3 linked regions of the Haloglycomyces albus DSM 45210 genome follow. The protein of the gene in region 2 interacts with the protein of the main gene of each other region in a pairwise test. Links are inferred from orthologs where the notes say so. Each region holds a gene or a part of one and is shown on either strand. Other genes may lie near its edges.

Region 1 (3,093 bases), 570 kb from region 2 along the record:
GATGCGCCGGGCAGCACGACGGATATGACGATAGACCGACATTGAGGAGCACGCGTGGCGTCATGGAAGAAGCTGGGAATGGCCGGGGCCGCGGTCGGCGGCATTGCCGCCGGGGTCGCCACTACGATTGCGGTACCGAAGTACCTGGCGCGTCGGGCCAAGGCGGGCTCCGACGATCCTTACGCCGACGAACCGTTCGAGATGCCGTCCACCGATTCGATCCGGTCGGTGCCGAACCACGACGGGGTCTCGGTGCACGTGGAGACGGTGGGATCGGAAGAGGCTCCCGTGACGGCGGTGTTCCTACACGGCTACATTCAGAATTCGGCGACGTTTTACTTTCAGCGCCAGGCCTGCGCCGAGCGGATCAAGGACGGGTGGCCGGTGCAGTGCGTGTTTTACGACCAGCCGGGTCACGGCCTATCGGGTGCGCTCCCGAAGGTGGAGTACTCGATCGCGGACCTGGCCTCCACCCTGTCGCGGGTGGTGGACAGCGTGGCGCCCCGTTCGCGTCTGGTTCTGATCGGGCATTCCATGGGTGGAATGGTGATCCAGGAAGTCGCCGAGCGCTATCCACGGCTGTGGGAACGAGTGGATTCGGTGGCTCTGGTGTCGTCGTCCGCCTCTCCGCTGCGTGACGTCGATACCAAACCCATGCGAATCGTCCAGCGCATCAAGCGCACCGTGCTTCCGATGATGCAGCGGGTCAGTCGGTGGACACCGCAGTTGATCGAGCGGGCACGTCGTCTGGTGGGCGATTCGGTGTGGTTGACGGCGCGGAAACAGGCGTTCCTTGCACCGAACCCGTCTCCGTCTCTGGTGTCACTGATCGAACATATGAACAGAGACACTCCGATTCAAACGGTCGTCGGCTATATACGCGCTATTCTTGACCACGATGGGCGCAGCACCCTGCCGCTATTGTCCGAACGGGACGTATTGATCGTGGCCGGAACCGATGACGCCCTGACCCCGGTCAAGTGTTCTCGGGACATGGCCGAGGTGCTCACGCGGGCGGAGACGGCATTTGTAGCAGCGCGGCACAATCCCCAGTTGGAACAACCCCGCGAGATCTCACAAAAACTATTGGAGATAATCTACAAATCAGTAGAGAAGTCGAGCTCGCGGACCGGAACGATGTCCCCTCCCGCCGAATCGACCGTGAAAAGCACGCGTCATCGGTGGTGGAATCCGTTTCCGGGGAGGGTATGACCGGTGAGACACAGCCGAACGGGCTCTGTCTCGCCACCCGCGGGCGACCAGGGATGACGGAACGATAGAGGTGACGACTGTGAAGCTGACCATGAGGACGGCTGAGGACACGCACGAATTCGGCACACGCCTCGCCGAGGTACTGCGCGCGGGCGACCTGGTGATACTCACCGGGCCGTTGGGAGCGGGAAAGACCGCCCTGACCCAGGGGATCGGTGAAGGTCTGGACGTCTCCGGGCGGATCACCAGCCCCACGTTCATCATCGCTCGCAGTCACCGGCCGGGACGTCGCCGGCTTCCCCTGATTCACGTGGACGCCTATCGCCTGGGAGGTCTCGATGAACTCGACGACCTGGACCTCGACACCGATGTCGAACGCTCGGTGACGGTGGTGGAATGGGGTGCCGGTCTGGCCGAACGCCTCGGTGAGACGCACCTCGAAGTGACGTTGCGACGTAACAGTGACGATAGCCGTGAGATCGGCCTTATCGCCCGTGGGGGAGACTGGAACGAGCGCCTGAAAGAAATCGTGGAACCTGTAGGAGCCTTATGCTGACTCTCGTCGTGGACACCTCTACCAGTGCCGTTCAGGCTGCCATCGTCGATGTCTCGGCCGACGACGATCAAACGTCGAACGTCGCGGTACGAGCGCATCGCCGCCTGGTGGACAAACACGGCCACGTGGAGAACCTCACTCCCATGATTCAGCAGGCGCAGGAGGAAGCGGGGATCGGACCCCGTGACCTGGACGCGGTCGTCGCCGGAATCGGTCCGGGGCCGTTCACCGGGCTGCGCGTCGGTATGGTGACCGCGGCGGCGACGGCCTTCGCGCTGGACGTTCCCGTGTATGGGGTCTGCTCCCTGGACGGAATCGGCGCGGAGACGAGTGGGCGCACACTGGTGGCGGCCGACGCACGGCGCAAGGAAATCTACTGGGCCGAATACGACAATGGAGTTCGGGTCGCGGATCCCCAGGTGGGGAAGGCATCGGCCCTCCCCGAGCTGAAAGCCGATCGTGCGGTGGGCGAAGGTGCGTTGTTGTACGCCGACCGGTTGCGTCAGGACGTCGCCGACGAACCGCGTTATCCCTCGCTCGCCACCTTGGCGGCCGTGGCCCGACGTCGCATTCTCGACCGCGCCCCCTCCGACGAGATGACCCCGCTGTATTTGCGGCGCCCCGACGCCAAGCTTCTGTCGGAGCAAAAGAAGTAATGGCGCACCTGGCACGATTGCGTTGGTGGCACATCCCCCACATCGTGGCGATGGAAAACGAGATCTTCGGTGCCGACGCGTGGACCGCTCCCATGCTGTGGTCGGAACTGGCGTGCGGTTTCCGTTACCGTATCGCCGTGTCCGATGGAAACATCGTCGGTTATGCCGGGCTCGCCATGTATGAAGGCGGCGAAGAGGCCTGGGTGAACAACATCGCCGTGAGCCCCGAGGTTCGGCGCGGTGGAGTAGGTCGCCTTCTGCTGGAAGACATGCTGCGGACCGCCCGGGCCGACGGGAGGGAAGCGGTGCTTCTGGAAGTCGCCACCGACAATCTACCGGCTCAGAAGCTATACGCCGCCTACGGTTTCGAAGGCGTGGGCATACGAAAGAACTACTATCAGGCGACCGGACAGGACGCCGCCGTTATGCGCTTGGATTTGGAGGAGGCACAATGAGTGGGCCGCTGATTATGGGCATCGAAAGCTCATGCGATGAGACCGGGGTCGGAATTGTGCGTGGCCACGAGCTGCTCGCCGACGAAGTGGCCAGCTCGGTCGACGAACACGCCCGTTACGGCGGTGTGGTGCCGGAGGTGGCCTCACGTGCCCATCTGGAAGCGATGATTCCGACCGTGCGTCGTGCTTTGGAATCGGCGGACGTGAGCCTGAA
Region 2 (3,118 bases):
CCCATCGTCGCCCCGAGGACGTGCAGTCCTCACCCGACACCGGTGACAAGCAGGATCCACGCGACTTCGCTCTCTGGAAGGGCTACAAGGAAGGCGAACCGGCCGACGCATGCTGGAACTCGCCGTGGGGCTACGGACGCCCCGGCTGGCACATCGAATGCTCGGCCATGTCACGCCGCTACCTCGGCGACGGATTCGACATCCACGGTGGTGGAGTCGACATCATGTTCCCGCACCACGAAAACGAAATGGCGCAAAGCCACGCGGCCGGTCTACCGTTCACCGCCTTCTGGGTTCATAACGGAATGCTCAATCTCTCCGGCAGCAAGATGAGTAAGTCCGTCGGCAATACGTTGTCGGTGACCGCATTGGCCGAAAAGGGCTTCCGCCCGGTCGATATTCGCTACTACCTGGTCAGCGCGCATTACCGCAGTCCGCTCGAGTATCACGACGAAAGCCTCAAAGAGGCCGCGGCCGCCTATGACCGCATCGCCAACTACGTGCGGCGCGCCGCCGAAGCGCTCGGTGAGGACAAAACCGACCCCGAGCAGGCCACCACCCCGATCCTCTGCGCCGACTTCGTCAACGCCATGGACGACGACCTCAACACCCCCATGGCCCTGGCCGCCGTCCACGATCAGATTCGCGAAGGGAATGCCGCCCTGGACGCGAAGAACCTGGAAGCAGCCGAGAGCGTGGCGGTCGGCGTCCGGTTCATGCTAAAGTTGCTCGGCCTCGACCCCCTAGATCCGCATTGGAACGAACCCGCAGACGCGAAGGGATCGGGGGCGCTGGACGCTCTGGTTTCCATTGCTCTACAGCAACGCAGCGACGCCCGGAAACGCAAAGACTTCGCTGCGGCCGACGCGATCCGCGACCAACTGTCGGAAGCCGGAATCCTCGTCAAAGACACGCCCCAGGGGCCAACCTGGACCACACAGTAATTCGAAGGGACATCGACCGTGGCTAATTCGAAACCACGCCGAAGCGGCCAAGCCAATAAGGGCAAGTCCGGTTTCGGAAGAGGCACCGGAGGCCAGAAAAAGGGCCTTCAGGGGAAAGGTCGTACGCTCAAAGCCGATCAGCGGCCTTGGCACAAGAAATACTCCGGTGAGGACAAGCCGCAGCGCACGCAATGGAAACAGAGCAAAGAACGCGCTAAGGCCGCCTCCCAAGGACGCACGAGCCGAATCGGGCAGGCCAAGACGCGCGACCACCGCGACGAGGGCCCGGAGCTTCTGCTGGGCCGTAACCCCGTGGTGGAGGCGCTGCGCTCCAAAGTTCCGGCTCGGGTGCTGTACGTGGCCTTCGGTACGCACCTGGACGAACGCATTGCCGAAGCCGTGCGGATCGCCCAGAACCGCGACGTGGCCGTCAAGGAACTGGCCCGCCGCGATCTCGACCGCAAAGCCCAGAACTCGATGCACCAAGGCGTGGCTCTCGAAGTCGAACCGTACGAATACGCCGACCTCGTCAAACTGCTCCACGACGCCAAATCGGGACCGCGTGCCCCACTGCTGGTCGCGCTCGACGGAGTCACCGATCCGCGCAACCTCGGGGCGATCATCCGGTCCACCGCCGCCTTCGGCGGCGACGGGCTCCTCATCCCGTCCCGGCGAGCCGCCTCGGTCACCGCCGTAGCCTGGCGTACCAGCGCCGGAGCCGCCGCCCGGCTTCCGGTCGCCAAAATCGTCAACCTGACCAACACCATCAAGGACCTCCAATCGGAGGGCTACATGGCCGTCGCCCTCGACTCCGCGGGCGACGAGGACGTCTTCAATCTCACCGCCGCCGATGAGCCCTTGGTGCTCGTCGTCGGCGACGAAGGCAAAGGCGTATCGCGCCTCGTAGCGCAGACCTGCGACTTCCGGGCCACCATTCCCATCGCTTCAGAGATCGAGTCACTGAACGCCTCAGTGGCAGCGTCCGTAGCACTCGCCGAAACCACACGGCAGCGAAGCTGACCGCTCAGCCGCTCCACAGCACGTTGTCTAGCGGTGTTCTCAGAACCCCGCGTGCGTGAGCACGCGTGGAACCTGAGAACTCCACTATTCAACGCACTGTGAACCGCCTGAGCTCCTAGCCAGCTCTACCGCCGCTGCACTTGCGCCTGTGGCGCTTCGTTCGCGGCTCGCCGGTTGGCTCGTCCCTGGGGATAGTGGGGTGGTTGAGCTCTATTGGAAGCGCGAGCAGCTCTATGGCGGCTTTGTACTGAAGCACTTGCGGTCGGCCGGCCAGTCGGTAGTTTGTGGATATCCCCCGGTCGGTCTTGAGCGCGTCAACCGATCCGTATCGCCTGGTTTAGACCGGTGTGGTGTAGGTCCAGGTGTGCTTGGCGGCTTCGATTTGCGCCTCGTCGTTGTGTGTGAAGATCTCGTTGACAGCGACGTCAAACCGAGTGGCACTCGTTGCGGTGCTCTGGACGGGATGTCCTAACCTGATACTCATGTCTCCCGGTTACCTTCTCAGCGTTGATCTCGGTACGTCGCACACCGTTGCCGTTATCCAGTGGCCTGACGGGCGTACGCGTCCGTTGTTGTTTGACGGCTCGCCCATCATGCCGTCGTCGATCTTTCTCGACCAGGCGGGCACGCTGCATACCGGGCGGGACGCCGAAGCGATGGCGGCGGCCGAGCCGGAACGATACGAACCCAACCCCAAACAACGCATCAACGACGGGTTCATCCTGCTGGCAGAGCGTGATATTTCGGTCGCGCAGGCGTTTGCCGGGATTTTGCGGCGGGTTGCCTCAGCGGCGGTCGAGTCGGTCGGGTCTCTGCCGGCGACGGTGTTGACCTGCCCGGCCGAATGGGGCGAGCGGCGGCGCGCGGTGTTGCAGGACGCGGCCGCGGCGGCGGGGTATCCGCCCGTGCAGATCGTGCCCGAACCGGTCGGGGCGGCCTATTATTACGCCGATCGCCTCGACCATCCCGTCGAGGCCGGGCAGGCGTTGGCGGTGTTCGACTTCGGCGGCGGCACCCTCGACATCGCCGTGGTCGCCCCCGACGGTACGGGTGGCTTCCGCGTCGTCTCCGAGGGTGGGTTGGCCGATCTCGGTGGCTTGGATGTGGACGCGGCGTTGGTGGAGCATTTGGGGGCCACCGTCGCCGACAGTCAC
Region 3 (3,093 bases), 680 kb from region 2 along the record:
CTGACTCTGAACGTGGACGACGCGGCGACCGGCTGGCTGTCCGAACGTGGATTCGATCCCGTCTACGGAGCCCGTCCGCTGCGGCGTTTGATTCAAACGGCGATCGGAGATCCCCTGTCGCGTGAATTGCTGGAAGGCAAGATCGTCGACGGCGACACTGTCAATGTTACGACCGCCGAGGCCGGTTCCGGTCTGGCGGTATCGAAGGGATAACCACGTATGCGCCGGTCCGGGACGGACGACTCCGGTCCGGCGCACCATCGTCTTAGTCTGCGCCGGTTACATATTTTGCACGCCTCGTAGTGTCGATAGCGCATTTTGCATGGCACTCTGGAATAGTGATTATCTCGGTGGGCATAGACGTCGTGGCGTTGCCACGTTTCGAACGAGTCGTAGAACGGACGCCGCATATCGTGGAGCGACTTTTCACGGACGTCGAACGAACGGGGCGGGACGGTTCACGCCGACGCCTGCAGTCCCTGGCGGCACGGTTTGCCGCGAAGGAAGCGATCGCCAAGGCCCTGGGCGCACCGGACGGTCTACATTGGCATGATTGCGAGATTCATTCGGCCTCCAGCGGTCGACCGGAGATCGTCCTCCACGAAACCGTCGCCCAAGCCGCCGAGGATCGCGGCATCAATCGTTGGCACGTCTCATTGACACACGATGGAGGGATAGCCTCCGCCGTGGTGGTAGCGGAAGCTGTGTAAAGGGGTCTCTCATGCGCCGAGCGTGGTCTGTCACGTCAATCCGAAAAGCCGAAGCCGCCGCCATGTCCGAACTGCCGGAAGGAACGCTCATGCAGCGGGCGGCGGCCGGGCTGGAACAGCAATGCGTCCGCCTGCTGAAACGTTACTGGGGCGGCGTTTACGGCCGCACCGCCGTTCTTCTGCTCGGCAGCGGCGACAACGGGGGCGACGCGCTGTTCGCCGGAGCTCGCCTAGCCCGCCGGGGCGTGCAGGTGACCGCCCTACAGGTGCTCGGCCAGGACTGTCACGCCGGAGGAAAAGCGGCCCTGCTGGCAGCCGGAGGCCGCCTCGCCGACGCCGACGAGGCCGTCCAATGTGACATCGCCGTCGACGGAATCACCGGAATCGGCGGACGACCGGGTCTCCCGGTCGACACGATTCAACGACTCAAGGCCATCCGCGCCGGAATCATCGTGGCCGTCGACGTCCCCAGCGGGGTCAACGTCGACACCGGCGAAGTCATCGGGCAGACCGTACGCGCCGACGTCACCGTCACCTTCGGAGGCCTCAAGGCCACCCACGTGATCGGAGAGGCCGCCGCGCTGTGCGGCGACGTCCGCTTGATCGACATCGGCATCACCACCCAGCTGACCCACGACCACCCCGCCTTGACTCTGCCGCAGGCGCACGACGTCGCAGGCTGGATTCCCCAGCCCCGACCGAACGACAACAAATACAGTCGCGGCGTCGCCGGAATCGCCGCCGGATCACCCGAATACCTCGGTGCACCCCTGCTCGCCTGCCACGGGGCCCGATCCGGAACGGCGGGAATGATCCGATACGCCGGACCCGCCCGAGAACAGGTCGCCGCGCGGCACCCCGAAGTCGTCACCACTCCCTCCGTGGCCGACACCGGCCGCGTCCAGGCCTGGCTGGCCGGACCCGGCATGGGCACCGACGAGCGCGCCGCAAACGAACTGGCCGACGTACTCGGCGCCGAACTCCCCACCGTTCTCGACGCCGACGCCCTGACTCTGGTGGCGCGGAACCCGTGTCTACTGGCCGAGCGAACCGCACCGCTCATCCTCACGCCCCATGACGGCGAATACGAACGCCTCTACGGTTCCAAGCCGACGTCCGACCGAGCGCGCTCGGCCCAGGCGCTCGCCGCGCGACTCAATGCGGTGGTACTGCTCAAGGGATTCCACACCGTCATCGCCGACCCGCACGGCACCACCCTGGTCAATCCCACCGGACACCCGGCTTTGGCCACGGCCGGGAGTGGAGACGTGCTGAGCGGTCTGACGGTGTCGCTATTGGCTTCGGGAATGGACTGTACACGCGCGGCGGTCACCGCCGCCTACCTGCACGGAGAAGCCGGAGCCATTGCCGCGGAACGGGGACGACCGGTCAGTGCCTCCGATATAGCCTCCGCCTTGCCGACGGCGTACGAACGTCTCTACTGAAAGGCATTCAGGTAAAAGATCACACGGGTGTCGGTCATGTTCTCCACCGGGCCTTGCGTAACTCGTTGCTGAAGCGAGATATCCTCGCAATAGTTCAATGATTTCCGCAAGGAGCCACCCGTGACACCATCACTCCGCAAACCCCAGCGTGTTCTCACGTGGACGGTGACCCTCGGCCTGCTGTCCACCCTGGCGGCCGGTCCCGCCTTCGCGCAGCGGGACGTCGATGACATCGAAGACGACATCGAGCAGGAGGACGAGACCCTCCAGGCCACCATCGAAGAGTACAACGCTCTGTCGGAGGACATCTCCGATACTGACCAGGCCATCACCGAGGTAACCGACGAGCTGGAGCCCTACGAGGAAGAGCTGGAGGAACTTCGGTCTCGTGTCGCCGATTACCTGGCCGAAATCCATATGAATCAGGGTCAGTCGGAGTTGCGGACGGTATTGGAATCCGGCTCTCCCGACGATTACGTCGAACGCCTGACACAGATGGGTGCGGCGACCATGTACCGTTCCGACGACATCAACGATTTGGTCACCGTCGCCGAGGACTACCAGGAACGCCTTGAGGTGCTGGAAGAACTGCAATCCGACCAGGCCGAACAGGAAGCCGAACTCGACGAACTGATCACCGACATCGAAAGCCGTATCAGCGACCTGCAGGACGAGTGGCAGACCGCCCCGGGAAACGCCATCGCCGACTACGGAATCGACTATATTCCCGGCGATCGTGGGGACATCGTGCGGCGTGCATTGAACAATGTCGGCGCTCCCTATCGCTGGGCCGAATCCGGTCCCAACGGCTACGACTGCTCCGGTCTCATTCTCGACGCCTACCGCGAAATCGGAATCTCCTTGCCGCACAACGCCCGGATGCAGTACAACCAAGCGGCCATCATCTCCCGCGACGAACTACAGCCCGGAGACCTGGT

What was found.
Region 1: the proteins of rlmB (region 2) and tsaE interact in binary tests that used the Escherichia coli proteins (3 or more experiments, as listed by UniProt). The link is inferred for Haloglycomyces albus DSM 45210 from one-to-one orthologs.
Region 3: the proteins of rlmB (region 2) and HALAL_RS0104900 interact in binary tests that used the Escherichia coli proteins (3 or more experiments, as listed by UniProt). The link is inferred for Haloglycomyces albus DSM 45210 from one-to-one orthologs.

The regions. Positions count from the first base shown.
Region 1 is NZ_AZUQ01000001.1:1,161,395-1,164,487, reverse strand. What follows is about bases 98-3,035. They hold tsaE (tRNA (adenosine(37)-N6)-threonylcarbamoyltransferase complex ATPase subunit type 1 TsaE), read left to right. Parts: upstream 98-1,303; coding sequence 1,304-1,768; downstream 1,769-3,035. Other genes in these bases: tsaD (tRNA (adenosine(37)-N6)-threonylcarbamoyltransferase complex transferase subunit TsaD), read left to right, coding at 2,876-3,035; tsaB (tRNA (adenosine(37)-N6)-threonylcarbamoyltransferase complex dimerization subunit type 1 TsaB), read left to right, coding at 1,762-2,424; HALAL_RS0105455 (alpha/beta fold hydrolase), read left to right, coding at 98-1,212. In the rest of the region: more of HALAL_RS0105455, read left to right, coding at 55-97; more of tsaD, read left to right, coding at 3,036-3,093. UniProt on the Escherichia coli protein: Required for the formation of a threonylcarbamoyl group on adenosine at position 37 (t(6)A37) in tRNAs that read codons beginning with adenine.
Region 2 is NZ_AZUQ01000001.1:1,731,391-1,734,508, forward strand. What follows is about bases 1-2,963. They hold rlmB (23S rRNA (guanosine(2251)-2'-O)-methyltransferase RlmB), read left to right. Parts: upstream 1-962; coding sequence 963-1,964; downstream 1,965-2,963. Other genes in these bases: cysS (cysteine--tRNA ligase), read left to right, coding at 1-944; HALAL_RS18575 (hypothetical protein), read right to left, coding at 2,302-2,448; HALAL_RS17550 (Hsp70 family protein), read left to right, coding at 2,447-2,963. Also shown: more of HALAL_RS17550, read left to right, coding at 2,964-3,118. UniProt on the Escherichia coli protein: Specifically methylates the ribose of guanosine 2251 in 23S rRNA.
Region 3 is NZ_AZUQ01000001.1:1,047,391-1,050,483, forward strand. Bases 1-2,938 are described here. They hold HALAL_RS0104900 (NAD(P)H-hydrate dehydratase), read left to right. Parts: upstream 1-721; coding sequence 722-2,155; downstream 2,156-2,938. Other genes in these bases: clpB (ATP-dependent chaperone ClpB), read left to right, coding at 1-213; HALAL_RS0104895 (holo-ACP synthase), read left to right, coding at 339-710; HALAL_RS0104905 (C40 family peptidase), read left to right, coding at 2,276-2,938. In the rest of the region: more of HALAL_RS0104905, read left to right, coding at 2,939-3,093. UniProt on the Escherichia coli protein: Bifunctional enzyme that catalyzes the epimerization of the S- and R-forms of NAD(P)HX and the dehydration of the S-form of NAD(P)HX at the expense of ADP, which is converted to AMP.